One region of the Blautia sp. HA8986 genome, then DNA from elsewhere that is predicted to be linked to it. Evidence: predicted binding sites of a transcription regulator. Region 1 holds the regulator's gene; the other holds the start of a gene.

Region 1 (11,001 bases):
TTATGGCGTTCCGGGAAATCAACGAAGTGAAACATACAGGAGAGTAACCAATGACAAAACACATACATGGAGGAGACGTTTACAAATACAGGAACTGCATTGATTTTTCTGCGAATCTGAATCCTCTGGGAACACCGGAAAGTGTGAAAAAGGCTATTTGTGACAGCCTGGATCATATTGCCGAGTATCCGCAGGTGGGTAGTGAGCTTCTCAGAGAAAAGATCGCAGAGTATGAAGGTGTTAAGACAGAAGAAGTGATCTGCGGAAACGGTGCGGCAGAAGTGATTTTTACCTTGTGCCGTGCAGTAAATCCGAAGAAAGCACTGATCCCGGCACCTACATTTGCGGAGTACGGACAGGCACTAGCCAGTACAGGATGTGAGCTGGAATATTACATGCTGACTGAGAATGAGGGATTCGTGCTGGGAGAAGCTTATCTGGATATTCTGCATAAGGGTCTGGATATGGCATTTCTCTGCAATCCCAATAATCCTACAGGCATGCTGATCCCGCACTGTCTTTTAAAAAAGATACTGGAGAAGAGCAGAAAGCTGGGAATCCTTCTTGTTGTAGATGAGTGTTTCCTTGATTTTGTAAAAGAACCGCAGGAATATTCCCTGAAACGGTCGCTTTCCGGATTTAATAATCTTTTTATCCTGAAAGCATTCACAAAAAGGTACGCCATGGCTGGAGTACGTCTGGGTTACGGCCTTTGTTCCAATCGTGTTCTTCTGGATAAGATGGAACGGAATGTTCAGCCCTGGAATGTTTCCACAATGGCTCAGGCAGCCGGTATTCAGGCACTTTCAGAAACTGAATATGTGGAAAAAGGACGCCAGCTTGTTTTCAGGGAGTCACAGTGGCTGAAAGAAGAGATGACCCGCATCGGGTATAAGGTATTTCCGTCAGAAGCCAATTATATTTTCTTTAAGGGACCGGAGGAGCTTTTTGATTTCTGTCTGCGAAAGAGAATCGTGATCCGCGACTGCAGCAATTATCCGGGGCTTACAAAAGGTTATTACAGGATCGCTGTAAAGACGCATGAAGAAAATGTAAAACTGATTGAAGTACTTGAGGGAGGTATATTATGGCAAAAGCAATAATGGTACAGGGAACCATGTCCAATGCTGGAAAGAGTCTGCTGGCTGCAGGGCTTTGTAGAATCTTCAGGCAGGACGGATATAAGGTGGCTCCCTTTAAGTCACAGAATATGGCACTGAATTCCTTTATTACGGAAGATGGCCTGGAGATGGGACGGGCACAGGTTATGCAGGCCGAGGCAGCAGGGATCAAACCATCTGTTCTTATGAATCCCATCCTTCTGAAACCTACCAATGATGTAGGCTCTCAGGTGATCGTAAACGGCGAAGTTCTTGGAACTATGAGTGCCAGAGATTATTTCAAATACAAAAAGAAACTTGTTCCGGATGTAATGAAAGCCTACAATGCTCTTGCAGCTGAAAACGATATCATCGTTATCGAAGGCGCAGGAAGTCCGGCTGAGATCAATCTCAAAGATGAGGACATTGTAAATATGGGAATGGCGAAGATGGCCAAGGCACCGGTACTTCTTGTAGGAGATATTGACAGAGGCGGGGTTTTTGCACAGCTGATCGGTACGGTGGAGCTTCTGGAAGAAGATGAAAAAGCCATGGTCAAGGGTCTCATCATAAACAAATTCCGCGGAGATAAGACCATCCTTGATCCTGGCGTTGAGATGCTGGAAGAGAGAAGTGGCATTCCTGTTGTGGGTGTTGCTCCGTATCTTGATATCCAGGTAGAAGATGAAGATAGCCTGACAGAGCGTTTTGATCGGAAACAGGAAGCTGGTGTGATCGATATTGCGGTGATCCGTACGCCAAGGATTTCCAACTTTACGGATTTCAATCCGTTTGAGAGTATCCCCGGAGTTTCCCTCCGCTATGTAAAACATCCGAGAGATCTTCATTCTCCGGACATGATCATCCTGCCGGGAACAAAGAACACAATGGGCGATCTGATCTGGATGAGGGAAAGCGGTATGGAGGCAGCTGTTCTCAAAGAGGCTTCCAGAGGAAAGCTGATTTTCGGTGTCTGCGGCGGCTATCAGATGCTGGGAGAAACTTTGAGCGATCCTCATGGCGTGGAGAATGGCGGTTCCATGAAAGGTATGGGACTTCTTCCTATGGATACTGTATTTGCAGAGAAGAAAACAAGAACAAGGGTACAGGGACATTTCGGAGAACTTTCCGGTGTGTTTGCACATCTTTCAGGCGCAGAAGTGGAAGGCTATGAGATTCATATGGGTGAGAGTATCCTGAAAGCGGAAGCTGGTACAGCTACCAGGATCACAGACAGTGTCAGCGGCGAGAAGAAAGAAGAAGGTGCTTTTGCAGGAAATGTCTGCGGAACCTATATCCACGGAGTTTTTGACAAGGAGGAATCAGCTGAAGCCATTATCCGTGTGATCGGTGAGAAAAAAGGCATTGATGTGGAAAATATGACAGGTGTTGACTTTGCGGCATTTAAGGAACAGCAGTATGATATTCTGGCAGCAGAGCTTCGAAAACATATGGATATGAAAAAAATCTATGAAATCCTGGAGAACGGGATCGCGGAGGACGAAGAGAAATGAAAGTAGAGCTTGAAAATGTAAAACCTATGGAGATCGAAAAAAGAAGCTTTGAGATCATCACAGAGGAGCTTGGGGACACACCTCTGATCCCTGGGACAGAACTGATCGTAAAACGCTGCATTCATACAAGTGCAGATTTTGATTATGCAAAAAATCTCTGCTTTTCCGAAGATGCTGTGGAACGAGCACTGGAAGCCATCCGTAATGGGGCGTGCATTGTAACAGACACGCAGATGGCAAAAGCAGGAATCAATAAACGTGCACTTGCAAGATACGGCGGTGAGGTGTTCTGCTTCATGTCTGATGAAGATGTTGCTGCAATGGCGAAAAAGAACGGAACAACAAGAGCTACAGCCAGCATGGATAAAGCAGCATCCATGAATGAAAAGCTGATCTTTGCCATTGGAAATGCACCAACCGCGCTGGTTCGTCTTTATGAGCTGATCGAAGAGGGGAAGATTTCCCCTGAGCTGATCATCGGCGTGCCGGTGGGATTTGTAAATGTTGTACAGTCCAAGGAGCTGATCATGCATGCAGATGTGCCTTACATTGTTGCAAAAGGACGTAAAGGCGGAAGTAACATTGCAGCGTGCATTGTGAACGCACTACTTTATATGATCGATAACAGAAGAGATTGATAACCATAATCTTAAAGATTGTCTGCCACGCTTTTCAGAAGCTGGCAGGCAGGCAGAAAATCATTCACAGGAATGGAAGAACAGGAGAGAACAAGGGTGATATCATTCTCTGTTTCGTTTAAGATTTCCAGGCGCAGCCCCTGTAAGCGGGCTGCCTTTTTTAATTGTTCGCCGGTGGATGAACAGGGGATGGTAAGAGCCAGGCTGGTGCCTGCTGCCCCTGTTATGATCTGGCAGTTTTTTCCAAAAGTATTCTTCACGGCAGCAGTGAGAGCTTTCAGCTTCTGTGCATAAAGGCGGCGAAGTTTCCTTGTCTGGGAAAGCATGTGGCCGTCCCGGATGAATTGACAGAGAGCAATCTGTTCTGCCTTGGAAGCTGTCTGATTATACCGGGCTGCTTTTTTTTCGTATAATTCCCGGAGAGATGGGGGCAGTACCATAAAGCTGACACGAATGGAAGGAAGCAGCAGTCTGGAAAAAGATCCGATATAGATTACATTCTCTCCGCCTGCAAGTCCGAACAGGGATGGAGTTGGCTTCTGGAGATAAACGAATTCGTTTTCGAAATCATCTTCAATGATAAGGTGTCCGTTGGCCTCTGCGTGGCGGATCAGTTCCAGACGTCGTTTCACAGGCATGATCTCACCCCATTTGGTCATATGTGCAGGGGATACGTAGATCACATCGCAGGTTTTGTCACGGTAATGGACGTCGAATCCGTAATCCTCAAAAACTGTGCTGCCCTGGATAAAGGAGGGGGTAGGGAACGAAACGGTCTTACGTTCACGGAGCAGAGGACAGAGGATCTGGAGGAGACTTTGGAGACCGGCACCAACCACAATATCGTCTGGAGAGCAGATCACGTTCCTACGTTCCCGGATGTAGTCGGAGAGAACTTCACGAAAATCCTTTTCTCCCTGAGGCTCTCCGTAGGAAAGCATACGTTCATCCTGGCGGAGTGCACTTTTGATATAGCGCTGCCAGAGGTCGAATCGGAAACTCTCCCTGTCAACGCCGGAGGAGGCGAAATCGTAGATACAGGGAATGATGTTCCGGGGATGTTTTTCCAGTGCATGCGGATGCTGTTTTCTGGCAATATCGGTGACATAGTAACCGCTCTGGGCTCTTGCGATAATGTAGCCGTCTGCGGCAAGCTGGAGATAGGCATTCTCAATGGTGGTGCGGCTTAGCTTAAGTTCCTGGGCACATTTGCGAAGAGATGGCATCTTGCTGCCCGGGAGAAGACGGTTCTCCATGATCAGTTTTCTGTAGTAGTGATACACTTCCAGATAAAGATGTTCTTTTTTATGTTTTGTGGATATATTTAACATAGGTATGATAATTTCCTTCCAAAAATGATTGCGTAAACCTGATGATATATTCTATAATAATACAGAAAAAAACTCAAGACTGGAGAAGTAAGATGAAGAAAATAGCAGTGATCAATGATCTTTCCGGGCTGGGGAAATGTTCACTTACAGCAGCGATCCCTGTTATCTCGGTGATGGGAGTGCAGGCATGCCCTTTTCCTACCGCTGTTTTAAGTAATCAGACAGGCTACGAAGCTTATTTCTGTGAGGATTTTACAGATCATATGGAACCATATATGGAACAGTGGAAGGAACGTGGATTTGTTCCTGACGGTATTTATACAGGGTTTCTTTCCGATGAGAAACAGGCAGATAAGATTCTGAAATTTATGGATATGTTTGCAGCAGAAGATACGCTGATCCTTACAGATCCTGTAATGGGAGATGACGGAGAGGTATATCCGATCTATACGGAAGCATTGCGAAGACGTTTTTGTGAACTTGTGAAACGTTCCTGTGTGATCACGCCTAATCTGACGGAAGCACTGGTCCTTCTTTATGGAAAAGAGAAAATGAAAACAGTCTGGAAAGAATTTCAGACCATCACCGGACAGGAACGGCTGGAGCGGATCGAAGAAACCGGGCGAAAACTTGCAGAAGAATTTTCACTTTCTGCAGTTGTGATCACAGGTGTGGATCAGCAGGAAGAGGGAGAAACTGTAAAGATGGGAAATCTTGTTCTGGAGAACGGGAAATGTTCCTGGGTTTTCGCGGAGAAAGCCGGAGGCAGCTATTCAGGTACTGGAGATATTTTTGCATCGATACTCAGTGCAGGCCTGGTAAAGGGATACTCTATGGAGGCCTGTGCGGATATGGCAGTGGACTTTATTTCGGCATCTATCAGGGATGCAGTGAAAGAGGGTACTGACCGTAATGACGGAGTATGTTTTGAACTGCATCTTGGCAGGCTGGTCCGATAGAGAATATTGCAGCTGATTTTTTGATCATGGAACAGAGTATTGTTTATGGGAGGAAATATAATGATTTCAGCAGAAGAACAGAAACAGGTGCTCTTTCTTGTAAGACAGACGAAGAATCTGATCTTAAAAGAGATGAAAAATGAGGAAGTTATGGTGAAAGGTGCGGCCAACTATGTGACGAATGTGGATCTGGCTGTACAGAATTTCCTGAAGGAAGAACTGGGAAAAGCTTTTCCGGATATTGCCCTGATCGCAGAGGAGAAGGAGAATACGGGACTTTCCGAAGAGGGAACTTACTGGATCCTGGATCCTATTGACGGAACGGCCAATCTGATCCTGGATTTCCGTATGAGTGCTGTTGCACTTGGACTTTACGAAAAAGGAGAGATCGTTTTCGGAGCTGTGTTTAATCCGTTTACAGATGAGCTGTTTCATGCAGCGAAAGGTGAGGGAGCATATCTTAACGGTAATGCTATTCATGCTTCTTCCACAGAGCATTTCGGGGATGCTGTGATTTCCTACGGTTCCACGCCATATACGAAATCCGAAGCAAAGAATCTGTTTCCGATTTTCTATAATATCTTTATGAAATGCGGGGATTTCCGCCGGACAGGTTCCGCAGAGCTTGATATGTGCTATGTGGCATGCGGAAGAGAGCATGGTTATCTTGAGCGTGACCTGAAACCCTGGGATTATTCTGCAGGAACCATTATTGTCAGAGAAGCAGGAGGCGTGGTCAGGACCTGGAAAGGCGAAGAACCGGTTTATCTGACGAATGGTGATATCCTTGCCTGTGCACCACAGTTTGAGGAGATCCTTCTTAAGGAACTTGCAGGAGAGAAAAAGAGCTGACCATTAGGCCAGCTCTTCCCATTTCTCATAAAGCTCTTCCAGTTCTTCTGCGATGGCTGCTTTTTCGCGGCTGAGCTTCGTACATTCTGCCACGTTGGTACATATATCCGGGAGAACCATGGTATCATCAATTTCTTTATCTCTTGTTTCCAGCTCTTCAATGCGGGCTTCTACTTTTTTCAGTTCAGCTTCCCGTTTTCGTTTCCTTGACTGTTTCTCCTTCATCTGCTGCCAGGAAAGCTTGTTCTCGGAGACTGCTTTTTCTTCCTGCGGAGCTTCCGGGGTATTGATGTCAGGAGCGTAGGCACTGGTCAGCTCTTCTTTTTTCTCAAGATAATAGTCGTAATCACCGATATAATTTACAACAGCCTGATTGGTCAGTTCCATGATCCTGGTTGCTGTCTGATTGATAAAGTAACGGTCGTGGGATACATACAGCACAGTACCGGTATAGCTTACAAGTGCTTCTTCCAGAATCTCCTTGGAGGCAATATCCAGGTGGTTGGTAGGCTCATCCAGGATCAGGAAGTTGGCTTCTGAGAGCATCAGCTTGGCAAGGGAGACACGACCGCGCTCACCACCGGAAAGAGCGGAGATTTCTTTAAATACGTCATCCCCTGTAAAAAGGAAGGCTGCCAGCATGTTGCGGATCTCAGTCTCTGTAAGCGTCGGGTAAGTATCAGAGATCTCCTGGAAGATCGTCTTATCCATATGCAGAACATGATGTTCCTGATCGTAATATCCGATCTGCACCTTGGAACCAAGGGAAAATTTACCGGCATCTGCTTCCAGAAGACCATTTATGATCTTCAGCATGGTAGTTTTGCCTGTTCCGTTGTTTCCGATCAGTGCCACACGTTCTCCTCGTTTGATGTCAAAGGAAATATCGGAAAACAGCGTCTGTCCGGGAAATGCTTTGGAAAGATCCTCTACATGAAGAACATCATTTCCGCTTAAAACACGTGGTTCTAGGGAGATGCGCATCCGATCCTGGATTTCCAGCGGTTTTTCAATGCGCTGTACACGATCCAGCATCTTCTCGCGGCTCTCTGCACGTTTGATGGATTTTTCGCGGTTAAAAGATTTCAGCTTGGCAATAACTGCTTCCTGATGTCTGATATCTCTCTGCTGGTTCAGATATGCCTTATACAGGGCATCGCGAAGCTGTGCTTTCTTAAGCGCATAGGCAGAGTAGTTGCCACTGAAAACTCGGGTCTCACCAGCTTCGATCTCTACGACCTTGGTGACAACTTTATCAAGAAAGTAACGGTCATGAGATACAATAAATACAGCTCCCGGATAGTTAAGAAGATAAGTCTCCAGCCAGGAAATGCTCTCCATATCCAGATGGTTGGTAGGCTCATCCAGAAGCAGGATGTCCGGTTTGGAGAGAAGCATCTTTCCAAGTGCCACACGTGTTTTCTGGCCTCCGGAAAGCTTCTCAATCTGCTTGTCGTAATCTTCCTCTGTGAAACCAAGACCTTTCAGGACACCGGTGAGCTCACTCTTGTAAGCATAGCCGTTTTCCAACTCAAACTGATGAGTAAGGCGGGTGTAAGTTTCCATCAGGTGATTCAGGTCATCGCCTGTAACATTATTCATTTCCTGCTCCAGATTGCGGATGCGACGTTCCATATCAACGATGTGCTGCTTGGTGGTAAGAAGCTCCTCATAAATGGTGTGGTGGCCGTGAATATCCTGATACTGAGCGAGATAGCCGATATTTTTGTCCTTGGATAGAACTACAGTTCCGGAATCTGCGGAAATCTCCTGCATGATGATCCGAAGAAGCGTAGTCTTGCCTGCACCGTTACATCCAATGAGAGCCGCTTTTTCCCGTTCCTCGATATGGAAAGATGCGTTATTTAAGATAACATTTTCGCCAAAAGCCTTGCATATATTTTGACATGATAAAATCATAAAAACTGTCCTCCTGTACAAAAGATCCTGCCTCTGCCTTTAAAAGACAGGGAAAATCCTCCACCTATTATAACGGAAACTGCCGGGATTTCAAAGAAAAAATCAATTTTTTAAAAAAATATGAAGAAATTTGTACATAACTCACAAGTTTGATTGACAGGAAAATGTCAATTCGGTATAATTAACCTAGTGTAGGACAAGGAGGGAAACTATCGTGGAGACAAAACAAATCTCGAAAGCGGTGATTAAGCGTCTGCCACGCTATTACCGCTACTTAGGAGAGCTGATGGAAGACAATGTAGAACGAATTTCTTCCAATGAGTTAAGCAAGAAGATGCATACCACAGCTTCCCAGATCCGTCAGGATCTTAATAATTTCGGCGGTTTTGGTCAGCAGGGTTATGGCTATAATGTACATTATCTTTATACGGAGATTGGTAAGATCCTGGGGTTGGATACCGTTCACCCGATGATCATCCTGGGTGCTGGTAATCTGGGACAGGCACTTGCCAACTATGTAGATTTTGAAAAACGTGGATTTAAGCTGGTAGGGATCTTTGACGTAAATCCGGTGCTTGAGGGCATTGCGGTTCGCGGACTTGAGATCCAGATGCTCAGTGAGCTTCCGTTTTTCCTTAGAGAAAACAACGTAGAGATTGCCATTCTCACCCTTCCTAAGAATAAAGCTAAGGAAATGGCAGATATTCTGGTAGAGAACGGGATCAAGGCAATCTGGAATTTTGCACATCTTGATCTTGAGACACCGGATGATGTTATTGTTGAGAACGTACATCTTTCCGAGAGCCTGATGACACTGTCGTACAATCTGAGCAAATACAGGCAGGAGCATGTGGAATAACAGAAGTGGAGTATGAGGCTGCCGGAAACGGCAGCTTTCTCTATGTGAGAGGGGAGGGGCCAGAATGAAGAAACTTGTTACCTGCGGGGAAATGAAGAACCTGGACAGTGCCACGATCCATAAGATCGGTGTGGCATCGGAAGTTCTGATGGAGCGGGCAGCATTAAAAGTAGTAGAGGAAACAGAGAAATACCTGGAAAAGAATGAAAAGATCCTGGTAGTCTGCGGAAACGGAAATAATGGCGGTGACGGGATCGCCATTGCCAGACTGTTTTATCTAAAGGGAATCCGGGCAGAATTTTATATGGTCGGAAACAAGGAAAAAATGACCAGGGAGACGACACTGCAGTACAAGATTGCAACAGGTTATCATGTGCCGGAAGTGAATAACCCGGACTGGAGCGAATATACTACTATAGTAGATGCCGTGTTCGGTGTGGGCCTTGCGCGTCCGATCGAGGGACATTATGCGAAGATCATCCATGAGATGAACAGTGCGCGGGCAAAGAAGATCGCTGTTGACATCCCGTCAGGAGTGAACGGAGATACTGGCCTGGAAATGGGAATTGCCTTCAGTGCCGATCTTACTGTTACATTTGCCTATGTAAAAAGAGGACTTTGTTTTTACCCGGGAAGACTGTATGCAGGAAAGATCGTCATAGCGGATATCGGGATCTATGAGCAGGAAGCTGTAAAGGCATCTGCACGCTGTCTGGAGAGAAAAGATCTTAAGCTGTTTCCGGAGCGTGATCCCGGCGGGAACAAGGGAACTTTTGGGAAAATCCTTTTTATTGCCGGAAGTGAGGGGATGTGCGGGGCTGCTTATTTAAGCGCCAGTGCAGCACTCCGGGCCGGAGCGGGAATGGTGAAGATCCAGACAGTGGAAGAGAACCGGATACCGCTGCAGATCCTTTTGCCGGAGGCCATGGTATGCACCCGGTTTGACGAGGAATCCAATGAACAGCTTCTTTCCTGGTGTGATGTGATCGTAATCGGACCGGGGCTTGGAACCTCGGGGGCCAGCCGTGAGAGAGAACAGTGGTTTCTTACGGCTGCTGCCCGGGAGAAAAAGCCGCTTGTCCTGGATGCAGATGGACTGAACCTATTGGCCATGCATCCGCAGTGGAGGGAATTCCTGGGAGAAAATGTGATCCTGACACCTCACATTGGAGAAATGAGCCGTCTTTGTGGCAAAAGCATCCGGGAGATCCAGGAAAACATTGCCGGAACAGCTGCAGGTTATGCAGGAGAAGCTGGCTGCGTATGTGTCCAGAAAGATGCATGCACAGTAGTTACAGATGGCAGCGGAGATATTTATCTGAATATTTCAGGCAATTCCGGTATGGCAACTGCTGGAAGCGGAGATGTGCTTTCTGGTATTCTGGCAGGTGTGTTATGTATGTATCTGAAAACGGAGGAACAGCCTCCAATGGTTTTAAAGGCCGCGTTAGGTGTTTATCTTCACGGACTTTGCGGCGATCTTGCAGCCGCTGAAAAGGGAAAGCGCAGTATGCTGGCAGGGGATATCATTGAAGCTCTGCCACAGGCTTTAGCGATAGGTGAAGAGGAGTCAAAATTATGAAAAAATACGAGAGAGTCAAGGCTCTGGTATCTCTGGATGCCATTGCCCATAACTTTGAAGAAATGCACAGGAATGTAAAAGAAGGAACCAGGATTATTGCGGTGATCAAAGCGGATGGCTACGGACATGGAGCAAGAGCTATCGCAAAACTGATCCATGATTATGATTATATCTGGGGATTTGCCACAGCTACAGCAGAGGAAGCACTGGAGCTTCGGCATGCCGGAATTACCAAACCGATCCTGA
Region 2 (11,001 bases), 940 kb from region 1:
ATCAATAGAGATATCGGAGAGCACAGGAGTTTCATCATCGCTGTAATGAAAAGAAACATGGTCGTAACGCACATGGCCTTTTACATCCGTAAGCTCAACAGCGTTGTCTGCATCCCTGATCTCGGATTCTGTTTCCATCACATCCAGAAAACGGCGGAAGCCGGAAAGACCCTTCTGCATCATTTCCACAAGCTCTACCAGAATCTGGATGGGGCTGATAAAGATTCCGATATACAGGGCATACATGGCAAGATCTGAAGTCTGCATTTCACCCTGGGCAATCAGATAGCCACCGTAAACCAGAGTTACCAGGTACATCATACCCTGGAAGAAAAGATTAGAACTCATGAAGCTTCCCATGCAGTGATAATTATCTCTTTTGGAAACAAGGAATGCCTCATTACTTTTCTTAAATTTGGCACGCTCGATGTCCTCGTTTGCGAAGGACTGTACTACGCGGATTCCGGAAAGCGTATCCTGAAGACTGGCATTTACATCTCCGATCTTACGACGGTTTTCCATGAAGGTTTCCTGCATTTTGGCATTCTGACGAAAAGAAAAAACAAACATCACGATCACCAGGAGGATCAGAGGCAGTGCAAGCTTCCTGTTGATAAAGAACAGGAAGATAAAAGCACCGACAATCTTTACCAGAGAGATAAAAAGATTTTCAGGACCATGATGTGCAAACTCGGAAATGTCAAAAAGGTCACTGACCAGTTTGCTCATCATCTGACCGGAATTATTCCTGCTGTAATAGGAAAAAGACAGCTCCTGGTAATGGTCAAAAAGCTCCCGGCGCATATCACGTTCCATCTTTGCACCCATCATATGTCCCTGATAGGTTACATAATATTTGCAGAGACTCTGCACAATGTACATAACAAAAAGAGAAGCTGCAATCACAGGGAGGGCATGAAGAATAATATCCTTATCCTGTGTAAAGAGAGTTTTTGTCATGGTACGAAGAATCTGGGGATAAGCAAGATCTACCAGACTGATAACGGCTGCACAGATCAGGTCAATAAAAAAGACCGCTTTGTACGGGCCGTAGTAGTGGATGAATTTCTTGATGGTATTCATCGGAAAAAGTACCTCCGTTTTTATGAAATGTATAGTGTTGTCTGAGCAAAAAACATTGCTTCCGGACATTCTATGTTCATCTTATCATAAGTAAGAATAAAGTCAAGATAAGTGAATTTCTGGTCTGTTTCGTTTCTGCATACTTTCTGAGAGCAGGAACTATATGGCTGCTGTTCACAGGAAATATTCCGCGAGGGATTGTTGGCAACGGAGCGGATAGTGATATGAGGAGATATCTTTTTTGGAAAAAATCAAATTACTCCTTGACACAGAAGAACAAAACCCGTATAGTGTATTTCAGATTTGGTGTGTAACTGATAAGCAGGCATTAACCAGTCATAAATGTTATTATTTTTTATTTGACGTTTATGGGGGTTGGTGTCTTTTTTTGTTGCCCACTTAAAAGATTCCTCTCCAGAACGTCGAAAGAAAAGGAGAGAAAACATGAAAGACAAGATTTTCGGAGTTTTGCAGCGTGTGGGACGTTCCTTTATGCTCCCCATCGCAATCCTTCCTGTGGCAGGCCTGCTTCTTGGATTCGGCAGTTCCTTCACAAATGAGACGACCATTGCAACCTATGGACTTCAGAAGATCCTGGGAGACGGAACCATTTTACATGCACTCCTGATCATCATGAACAAAGTCGGAAGTGCGGTATTTGATAACCTGCCCCTGATCTTTGCAGTAGGAGTTGCCATCGGTATGGCAAAAAAAGAGAAAGAGGTAGCAGCTCTTTCCGCACTGATCGCTTACTTCGTTATGAACGTAGCCATCAATGGTATGCTGGTAGTAAATGACAAGATCACAGCAGACGGACAGATCGCAAAAAGCGTTCTGGAAGGTACCGTAACTTCTGTCTGCGGCATCCAGTCCTTACAGATGGGTGTGTTCGGCGGTATTATCGTTGGTCTTGGTGTCGCGGCACTGCACAACCGTTTTCATAAGATCGTGCTTCCAAACGCACTTTCTTTCTTCGGCGGTTCCAGATTCGTGCCGATCATTTCCACCATTGTATATATGTTTGTGGGAATCCTGATGTATTTTGTATGGCCGGTAGTTCAGAATGGTATTTATGCTCTGGGCGGCCTTGTAACAGGCAGCGGTTATATCGGAACCCTGATCTTTGGTATTATCAAGCGTGCGCTGATCCCATTCGGACTTCACCACGTATTTTATATGCCATTCTGGCAGACAGCTGTAGGCGGAACTATGGAAGTTGCAGGCCAGATGGTACAGGGCGGACAGAACATCTTCTTCGCCCAGCTTGCAGATTCTGCAAATGTAGCGCATTTCAGCGCAGATGCAACAAGATATTTTTCCGGAGAGTTCATTTTCATGATCTTCGGTCTTCCGGGAGCAGCCCTTGCCATGTACCGCTGTGCAAAGCCTGAGAAGAAAAAAGCAGCAGGTGGACTTCTTCTTTCCGCAGCACTGGCATGTATGCTCACAGGAATTACAGAGCCGCTGGAGTTCTCCTTCCTGTTCGTAGCCCCTGCACTGTTTGCAGTACAGGTTGTTCTTGCAGGTGCGGCTTATATGATTGCACATATGCTGAACATTGCGGTAGGACTTACGTTTTCAGGCGGTTTTCTTGATCTGTTCCTGTTCGGAATCCTTCAGGGAAATGAAAAGACAAGCTGGCTCAGAATTATCCCGGTTGGTATTATTTACTTTATTCTCTACTATGTGATCTTTACTTTCCTGATCAAAAAGTTTGACTTCAAGACTCCGGGACGTGAAGATGACGACACAGAAACAAAGCTTTACACAAAAGCAGATGTAAACGCAAGAAAAGAAGCCGGTAAATCCGGTGAAGCAGCAGGAAGCGCATCCGCAGATCCGGTAAGCGAAGCAATCACTGCCGGTCTTGGCGGAAAGAAAAACATCAGCGATGTGGACTGCTGTGCAACAAGACTTCGTATCACTGTCCATGATGCTGCAAGAGTCAACGACGACATTCTGAAAACAACAGGCTCCAGAGGAATCGTGAAAAAGGGCCAGGGTATCCAGATCATCTACGGTCCGCAGGTAACTGTGATCAAGTCCAAACTGGAGGATTATCTGGAGACAGCGCCGAATGAATATTTTGAAGGCGCAAATGAGGCAGTAACAGACAATGCAGAAAATCAGGCTCAGTCTGATACAGAGCATACAGCAGAAAGTACAGGTGAGGCTGCTCAGAATACAGCTCCGACATCCGAAGCCAACACGCAGCAGGAGAAAAAGGTTCTCAGAACAGCTATCGTCTACAGCCCGGTAACCGGTATTGCAGGCAGACCTTTCCACAGCACCGGATGAAGGCTTCGCAGAAGGAATGATGGGCGAGGGTGCTGTAGTCACACCGAAGGATCCGGTGATCTGTGCTCCGGAAGACGGCGAGGTAGAGTTTATTTTTGACACAAAGCATGCCATCGGATTCCAGACAGATACAGATCTTCCAATGCTTCTTCATATAGGCATTGACACTGTAAAGCTGGAAGGAAAAGGCTTCGAGATCCTGGTAGAGCAGGGACAGCATGTGAAAAAAGGCGAGCCGCTGATGAAGATCGACATCCCGTATCTCACAGAAAACGCTCCGTCCTTATGTTCTCCGATCCTCTGCACAGAGATCGAGGATAACCAGAGAGTACGCCTTCTTGCAAATGGAGAGATCAAGGCAGGAGAGCCGCTGTTCGCAGTGGAGACTGTGGAAGAATAGGAAATTTTTCAGCAATAATATAGAGGATTGTTTTTGTGAAAAGCGCGCCTAATGCCCGGGCGCGCTTTTCCTGTAGCAAAGAAAACAACTGTCCGTCAGAAGGACTTTACACAAAAGACAGATTCTGTTACGATAAAGAAAATCAACAGCTGCAGACAAAAATGTTGACTGAAAATCCGGGGCAGACAGTGGTGGAATGTGGAAAAGCAGCAGGATATATAAAAATGGTGGGGAAAAAAGATGTACAGAGTGAGCAAGGTATTGAATAATAACGGCATCATTGCCATAAATATGGAAGAAAACCAGGAATATGTGCTTCTGGGGAAGGGGGTTGGATTCGGAAAGAAGGTCAGCCAGCGTTTTGAGGCTCCGGCAGACTGTACCCTTTACAGGCTGGCTCAGGAGACAGAACGTGGCTCAGCAAAAGAACTGGCAAAGAGCGTGGCACCGGAATTTCTGGAGATCGCAGATGAGATATTAAGAGAAGCGGAGAAGACCTTCGGGGATACTATAGATAAAGGGATTATTTTTCCGCTGGCTGATCATATCTCTTTTGCAGTGGGACGTATCCGTAATCATGAGCAGATCAGCAATCCCCTGACTGATGACATCAAGGTGCTTTTTTACAGCGAATTCAAGGTGGCGGAGGTACTGAAGAAGATCCTGAAAGAACAGATGGACATTGAGATCGATGATCATGAGGTGGGATATGTGGCACTTCATATTCACTCTGCACTGGGAGATGAGAAGGTGTCCGTAGCCATGCAGACAGCAAGAGCTGTCCGGGAATGTATCGCCATGATCGAGATGGCTACAGGTAAGAAGATCGATGTGATCTCCCTGTCCTACAACCGTATGATGAACCATATTAAATATATGGTAGCCCGTGTCTCCACAGGGGAGACACTGAAGCTGGATATGAATGATTATATAGAAGAAAAATATCCGGAATCCTACAGGATCGCGGAGGATGTATGTAAGAGCCTGGGCAAAAGCCTGGGTAAAGAGCTGGATCCTATTGAAATTGGTTATCTTGCCATGCATATTGAGAGGACAGTGGAGCAGTAAACATAAATGGCTGAGCAGTCTCAGAGATTTACACAATAAATTCAATGGCTTTTTTGACAGCAGTACTCATGGTAGTACTGCTGTTTGTGACCAGGCAGACTTCTCGCTGGGGAAGTGGCTCCTTAAGCTGAAGGGCAAAAATTTTACCGTCATTGATTACTTCCCGGGCAAGGGGTTCCGGGTAAAAGCCGATTCCCAGATTATGGACGATCATGGGAAGAACCTGGTCTGTAGTTGCTGCCTCGATGTCAGGATGAAAAGAAACACGGTTTTCCATAAAGTAATTCATATACATTTCTCTGGTGCTGGTCCCTTCCGCAAGACCCACAAAGGGCAGGTCCTGAAGCTCATGGATGCTGATGGGGGCAGTGGTCAGATCCTTATATTTGCTTCCGCACACAAGAATCTCCCGGTAACGCAGGAGACTTTTTTTCTGTAAAGGCTTGCGGATGGAAATCGGAGTGGTGATAATTGCGAAATCCACCGCATAATTCTTCAGTGCCTGTACAGCCTGTGGAGTGGAATGGTTGAAGAGGCGCAGGCGAACATGGGGATATTGCTCGCGGAACAGCTCCAGCTTTTCCAGAAGGATCAGACGCAGGGCATTTTCGCTGGCACCGATGGAAACCAGACCATGCTCCAGCTCACCGTTCTGGCGGATCTCCTCCTCACCGATGGAAAGCTGCTCAAAAGCCAGGGCAACGTGTTCATAAAGCTGGCGGCCTTCCGGTGTAAGTGCGATTCCCTTGTTGGAGCGGAGAAAGAGAGTACATTTCAGCTCCTGCTCCAGGTTGTTCATACAGCGGGTGATATTTGGCTGGTTGTTGTGAAGAGCTCTTGCTGCCTTGGTAAAGCTCTTATACTGGGCTACATAATAGAAAATTCGATAGTAGTCGTAAGTGATCATGTGTGTTCTCCGTCTTATAATATGATTTTAATATGTTTACGATATTAATAATACTTTTTACATTTGCTTCTGAGCAAACTATAATACACCCGAGGAAAAAAATCAATGACAGGAGTGATTTAGAGTGGTTTCAGGAGGCAGAAAGCTGCAGAGCGCAGACCGGCAGATGTCAGAAGCTTTTATCACAAGTGTATTTCTGGCAATGTCCGGCGGATTTCAGGATGCCTACACATACTTTACAAGAGATGAGGTGTTTTCCAACGCCCAGACAGGCAACGTGGTTCTGATGAGCCAAAATTTTATGACAGGACAGTGGGGAGAGGGCTTAAGGTACCTGTTCCCTGTTTTAGCCTTTGCCATTGGTGTTGTAGCGGCGGAGCGGATCCAGAGTACCTTTAAATATGCAAAAAAACTTCACTGGAGGCAGATGATCCTGCTGATCGAGATCCTGATCCTTTTTGTTGTGGGATTTATGCCGGGAGAATTGGATATGCTGGCAACCGTACTGGTATCCTTTTCCTGCGCCATGCAGGTACAGACCTTCCGGAAGGTGGGCGGTTATTCCTATGCAAGCACTATGTGCATCGGAAATTTACGAAGCGGCACGGCGGCGTTGTCCGTGTATTGTCGTGAAAAACGTCCGGAACAGCTGAAGCAGGCTCTTTATTATTTCGGAATAATTTTCTTTTTTGCCATTGGAGCCGGTGGCGGAGGAAATCTGTCCATGAGGCTGGGGATCCCGGCAATCTGGGTATCGGATGTTTTGCTTCTGCTCAGCTTTATTCTGATGTTTTCCAGTAAACATAGAGATTAGAAAGGGTGAGGAATTGTGGAAAACAGCACATTATTCCCAAGAGAGGAAAAGGCGGAGCTTTTATTTGAAAAGATCCTGAAGGATCCGGAGGCGTGCAGACGGCTGACGGAGACCTTCTATGAATCCATGGATGCGGATACAGACATAGAATGCGGATATCTTCCTCCGGAAAAATTCGCTTATGCATTGCTGGACGCATATAAAAACCGTGATCTGACAGCTCTCCTTATGGCGATCTGCCAGAACAGTATGTTTGATCTTCTGCGCAATTCTTTTCTGGCACCGTTCAGGTTCAATGCAGATGGACAGGAGAATCCGGTGTTTCTCACAGATGAAAAAGGAAATTTTCTGCGGGAAAAGGGAATCCATGTAAGTGACAGGGATTACGACCGGTTCCGCAGGATATACAGGGAGAAACCTGGTGTAAAGATGTATCTGGCGTATGGCTACCGGAAGCGACATGCCTATGATGAAGCTACCATGGAAGTAGAAGAGTACAAAATGGGCGAACATATCGGTGTGCTGCTGGTGTATGAGCTTCCGGACAGCGTAAAGGAAAAAGAAACGGAGGCACAGGCCTATGCGGCTGTATGGGATATCATGATGGCAATTCAGAAGAAGCTTCCAAGAGCTTTTGTGTATTATGGGCAGGATTCTGTGGAGGATGGTGGAAAACGTTATGACGGACTGGGCGTTTTTCTCCCCATCCATAAATTTGCGGACCGCCTGGAAAAAATGATCGGGATCGCTGATGAGATCGTAATGAAATAGAGTGTACAAAAAAGGACTGCTTTTGTATTGCTCCGGTTATCAGAAGGATAGCTGATGACCGGAAGCTACAGAAAGCAGTCCTTTTTGTATGCTCATCAGGTGCAGTAGCGGAACATTTTGTCTGTAAGAATCCTGGCGAAAATAAGGCCCAGAGGAAGAGCAACGATGATCAGGATCGCAGCTGCAAACCAGGAGGCGGAAACATTCAGGGACATGATCCCCAGATTGTAGATCGCCCGGTAGAGATAAAGCCCGGGAACCATGATCACAATGGATGGTACAGTAATGGAAATCCTGGGATATCCCACTTTTGTTTTGATGAGGGAAGCCAGAAGTCCGGCTGTCAGTGCTCCGAGAAAAGCTGCGGCAGCAGGTGGAAAACCGGCAAGATCAACAAGCTCCAGACGCAAAGTGTTGGACAGTGCACCAATGAAGGCGGCAGCTGCGGCGAGCCGGAAAGGACTGTTGAACATGACTGAAAAGCCGAATACCCCGCAGAAGCTTGCCAGAAGCCGGAACAGGATCCTCTGAGCTGCCGAAAGCTTCAGAGGCAGGAAATCCACAGGCTTCAGATGAAGAAGCAGTGCCATCAGCCAGGCAGAGACAGCAGCCACCATTACAACAATAATGGCGTAGGCCAGTCGTTCCAGTCCGGAACGCATATCCAGCTTGGCAAGGTCGATCCCGCTTGTGATAAACGGAAAGCCCGGAATGATAAACAGCATGGAACAGATGTATCCGGCCTCATGCTGGACGGAAATGTGGAACAGAAGCTCTGCCAGTTTCAGGAAACCTGCATATACAAGACAGGCGGAGGAAACAGAAACTGCAATGCACATAAACAGAGTAAAATGATGCTTGCCAAGCTTGCAGCGGATGGCGTTTCCGATACCTGCGCCTGCAAAAGCCAGGATCATCTCCAGTGGGCCACCGCCCAGAAGAAAAGTAAATGCACCACAGGCCAGTGCAGAAGCCAGTCCCAGGGCTGCAGGGGAATAAAGCCCGTGGATTCGCTCAATCTCATCTAACTGACTGTGCAGTGCTTCACCGCTCATATGGATACCTTCCGCAGGAAAATCACTGACAAAATGTTCCAGCCTGTTCAGCCTGGAAGTATTTACGCCGGTGGTAGTCAGGCTAAGGGCATGGGAAAAACTGCTCTCACCGTCAAAGCAGGTGTAGCTTATAGACATCAATCCGATATCTGCGGAGCAGGTGATGCCAAGTGCTTCTGACAATGTATTCATGGAACTCCGTACCCGCCAGGCACCGGTCCCACAGGAGAGAAGCATCATGCCTGTACGGCCGATCAGGGAAGCTTTTTCGGAAAGAGAAGCTTCGGTGATGGGCTGGCTGTTCCTGGTACTTACGTAGTTGTGCCAAGGGATTTCCATATGATTACGTTTGATCAGAATATCTGACATAGAAATCACTTCTTTCTATATATTAAAATCATATAGTTGCTATTATAAATATATATAATAACTATAATCAGATATATTGTAGCCATTATTCTGAAAAAGTCAAGTATAGATGGAGTAAAATCTGACAGTACCAAAACGTCACTGTTAAAGATTTATCATTTTTTTGCGGAAAATGAATTTTTTTGGTTGCTTTTACGTACAATTTATGTATAATTGTGGATAGGGATGTTGGAATGACCAATTCCTATGGCAGGATGACAAAAACCTGCAGCAGTAGGTGGCTATCATAATTACTATTAAAGAAGAGAGGTAAATGTTAAGATGGCAAAAATCGATTTAACAAAGTATGGTATTACCGGAACAACTGAGATCGTGTACAATCCTTCCTACGAGACATTATTTGAGGAAGAGACCAAACCGGAGCTTGAGGGCTTTGAGAAAGGTCAGGTCAGCGAGCTTGGTGCTGTCAATGTAATGACAGGTATCTACACAGGACGTTCTCCTAAAGATAAATACATCGTTATGGATGAGAACTCCAAGGACACAGTTTGGTGGACATCCGATGAGTACAAGAACGATAACCATCCGGCAACTCAGGAAGCATGGAATGCAGTTAAAGATCTTGCCAAGAAGGAGCTTTCCAACAAGAAACTTTTCGTAGTAGATGCATTCTGCGGAGCTAACAAAGACACACGTATGGCTATCCGTTTCATCGTTGAGGTTGCATGGCAGGCACACTTCGTAACAAACATGTTCATTCAGCCGACAGCTGAGGAGCTTGAGAACTTTGAGCCGGATTTCGTTGTTTACAACGCATCCAAGGCTAAAGTTGAGAACTACAAAGAATTAGGACTTAACTCTGAGACAGCTGTAATGTTCAACATTACAAGCCGTGAGCAGGTTATCGTTAATACATGGTACGGTGGAGAGATGAAGAAAGGTATGTTCTCCATGATGAACTACTATCTGCCGCTTAAGGGCATCGCTTCCATGCACTGCTCTGCAAACACAGACCTTAACGGAGAGAACACAGCAATCTTCTTCGGTCTTTCCGGAACAGGTAAGACAACACTTTCCACAGATCCTAAGCGTCTCCTGATCGGTGATGACGAGCATGGCTGGGATGACAACGGAGTATTCAACTTCGAGGGCGGATGCTACGCTAAGGTTATCAACCTTGACAAAGAGTCTGAGCCGGACATCTACAATGCGATCAAGAGAAACGCTCTTCTTGAGAACGTAACACTTGATGCTGAGGGCAAGATCGACTTCGCTGACAAGAGCGTAACAGAGAACACACGTGTTTCCTACCCGATCAACCACATCGAGAACATTGTTCGCCCTGTATCTTCTGCACCGGCAGCTAAAGAGGTTATCTTCCTGTCCGCAGATGCATTCGGCGTACTTCCTCCAGTATCTATCCTGACACCGGAGCAGACACAGTACTACTTCCTTTCCGGATTCACAGCTAAACTTGCTGGTACAGAGCGTGGAATCACAGAGCCTACTCCTACATTCTCCGCTTGCTTCGGACAGGCATTCCTTGAGCTTCATCCGACAAAATATGCTGAGGAGCTCGTTAAGAGAATGGAGAAGAGCGGTGCGAAAGCATACCTCGTTAATACAGGATGGAATGGAACAGGAAAACGTATCTCCATCAAAGATACTCGTGGTATCATCGATGCTATCCTTGACGGATCTATCCTTAAAGCTTCTACAAAGAGCATTCCGTTCTTCAACTTCGAGGTTCCGACAGAGCTTCCGGGCGTAGATCCTGCAATCCTTGACCCACGTGACACATATGCAGATGCTGCAGAGTGGGAGACAAAGGCCAAAGATCTTGCTGCAAGATTCGTTAAGAACTTTGCTAAATATGAGGGAAATGCAGCTGGTAAAGCACTCGTTGCTGCTGGCCCGCAGGCATAATCAGTCATTCCAACTGAATACAGATCGTAGACTTAACCGGGAGCGGATTTATCCGCTCCCGATTTTTTTGACAAACTATCCATCTGTAAAATAAAAAATCTTTGGCTTGACTAACAAAGGGTACAGGGTGTATCCTTTCTGGGAAGTTGAGCGGGAGACCCGTAAGACTGCAAAAATTCTCTTTGCACTGCATTACATTCGAACAGGATGCGAGATCAACAGTACAAACTGAGCAGGCGATGCCTTTCGGAATCGAAAATATTTATTCGAAGGCATGGGGCCGGGCCGCAGGAAGTGGCAGCGGATATGG

Evidence for each region. Region 1 encodes Rex, which represses fermentation and respiration genes when NADH is low (regulators of the CRP and FNR family bind a similar motif). Its sites were predicted from a motif close to ATTGTTAANTANTTAACAAT; they were not measured.
Region 2: the regulator Rex is predicted to act here: its motif matches at 8,906-8,925, upstream of pckA (phosphoenolpyruvate carboxykinase (ATP)).

What each region holds. Positions count from the first base shown of each region.
Region 1 is NZ_JBWLUQ010000001.1:951,676-962,676, reverse strand. It holds gene cobD (threonine-phosphate decarboxylase CobD) at 51-1,103, shown strand; gene AC04Q4_RS04400 (cobyric acid synthase) at 1,088-2,614, shown strand; gene AC04Q4_RS04395 (precorrin-8X methylmutase) at 2,611-3,252, shown strand; gene pdxR (MocR-like pyridoxine biosynthesis transcription factor PdxR) at 3,264-4,583, opposite strand; gene AC04Q4_RS04385 (pyridoxamine kinase) at 4,676-5,542, shown strand; gene AC04Q4_RS04380 (inositol monophosphatase family protein) at 5,603-6,394, shown strand; gene abc-f (ribosomal protection-like ABC-F family protein) at 6,398-8,314, opposite strand; gene AC04Q4_RS04370 (redox-sensing transcriptional repressor Rex) at 8,529-9,173, shown strand; gene AC04Q4_RS04365 (NAD(P)H-hydrate dehydratase) at 9,238-10,755, shown strand; gene alr (alanine racemase) at 10,752-11,001, shown strand, end outside.
Region 2 is NZ_JBWLUQ010000001.1:1,889,707-1,900,707, reverse strand. It holds gene AC04Q4_RS08935 (ABC transporter transmembrane domain-containing protein) at 1-1,083, opposite strand, end outside; gene AC04Q4_RS08930 (PTS transporter subunit EIIC) at 1,528-3,381, shown strand; gene AC04Q4_RS08925 (glucose PTS transporter subunit IIA) at 3,350-3,781, shown strand; gene AC04Q4_RS08920 (hypothetical protein) at 3,817-4,050, shown strand; gene AC04Q4_RS08915 (PRD domain-containing protein) at 4,022-4,849, shown strand; gene AC04Q4_RS08910 (LysR family transcriptional regulator) at 4,878-5,756, opposite strand; gene AC04Q4_RS08905 (YoaK family protein) at 5,923-6,570, shown strand; gene AC04Q4_RS08900 (DUF4866 family protein) at 6,586-7,341, shown strand; gene AC04Q4_RS08895 (threonine/serine exporter family protein) at 7,437-8,765, opposite strand; gene pckA (phosphoenolpyruvate carboxykinase (ATP)) at 9,087-10,691, shown strand; NiCo riboswitch at 10,910-11,001, shown strand, end outside.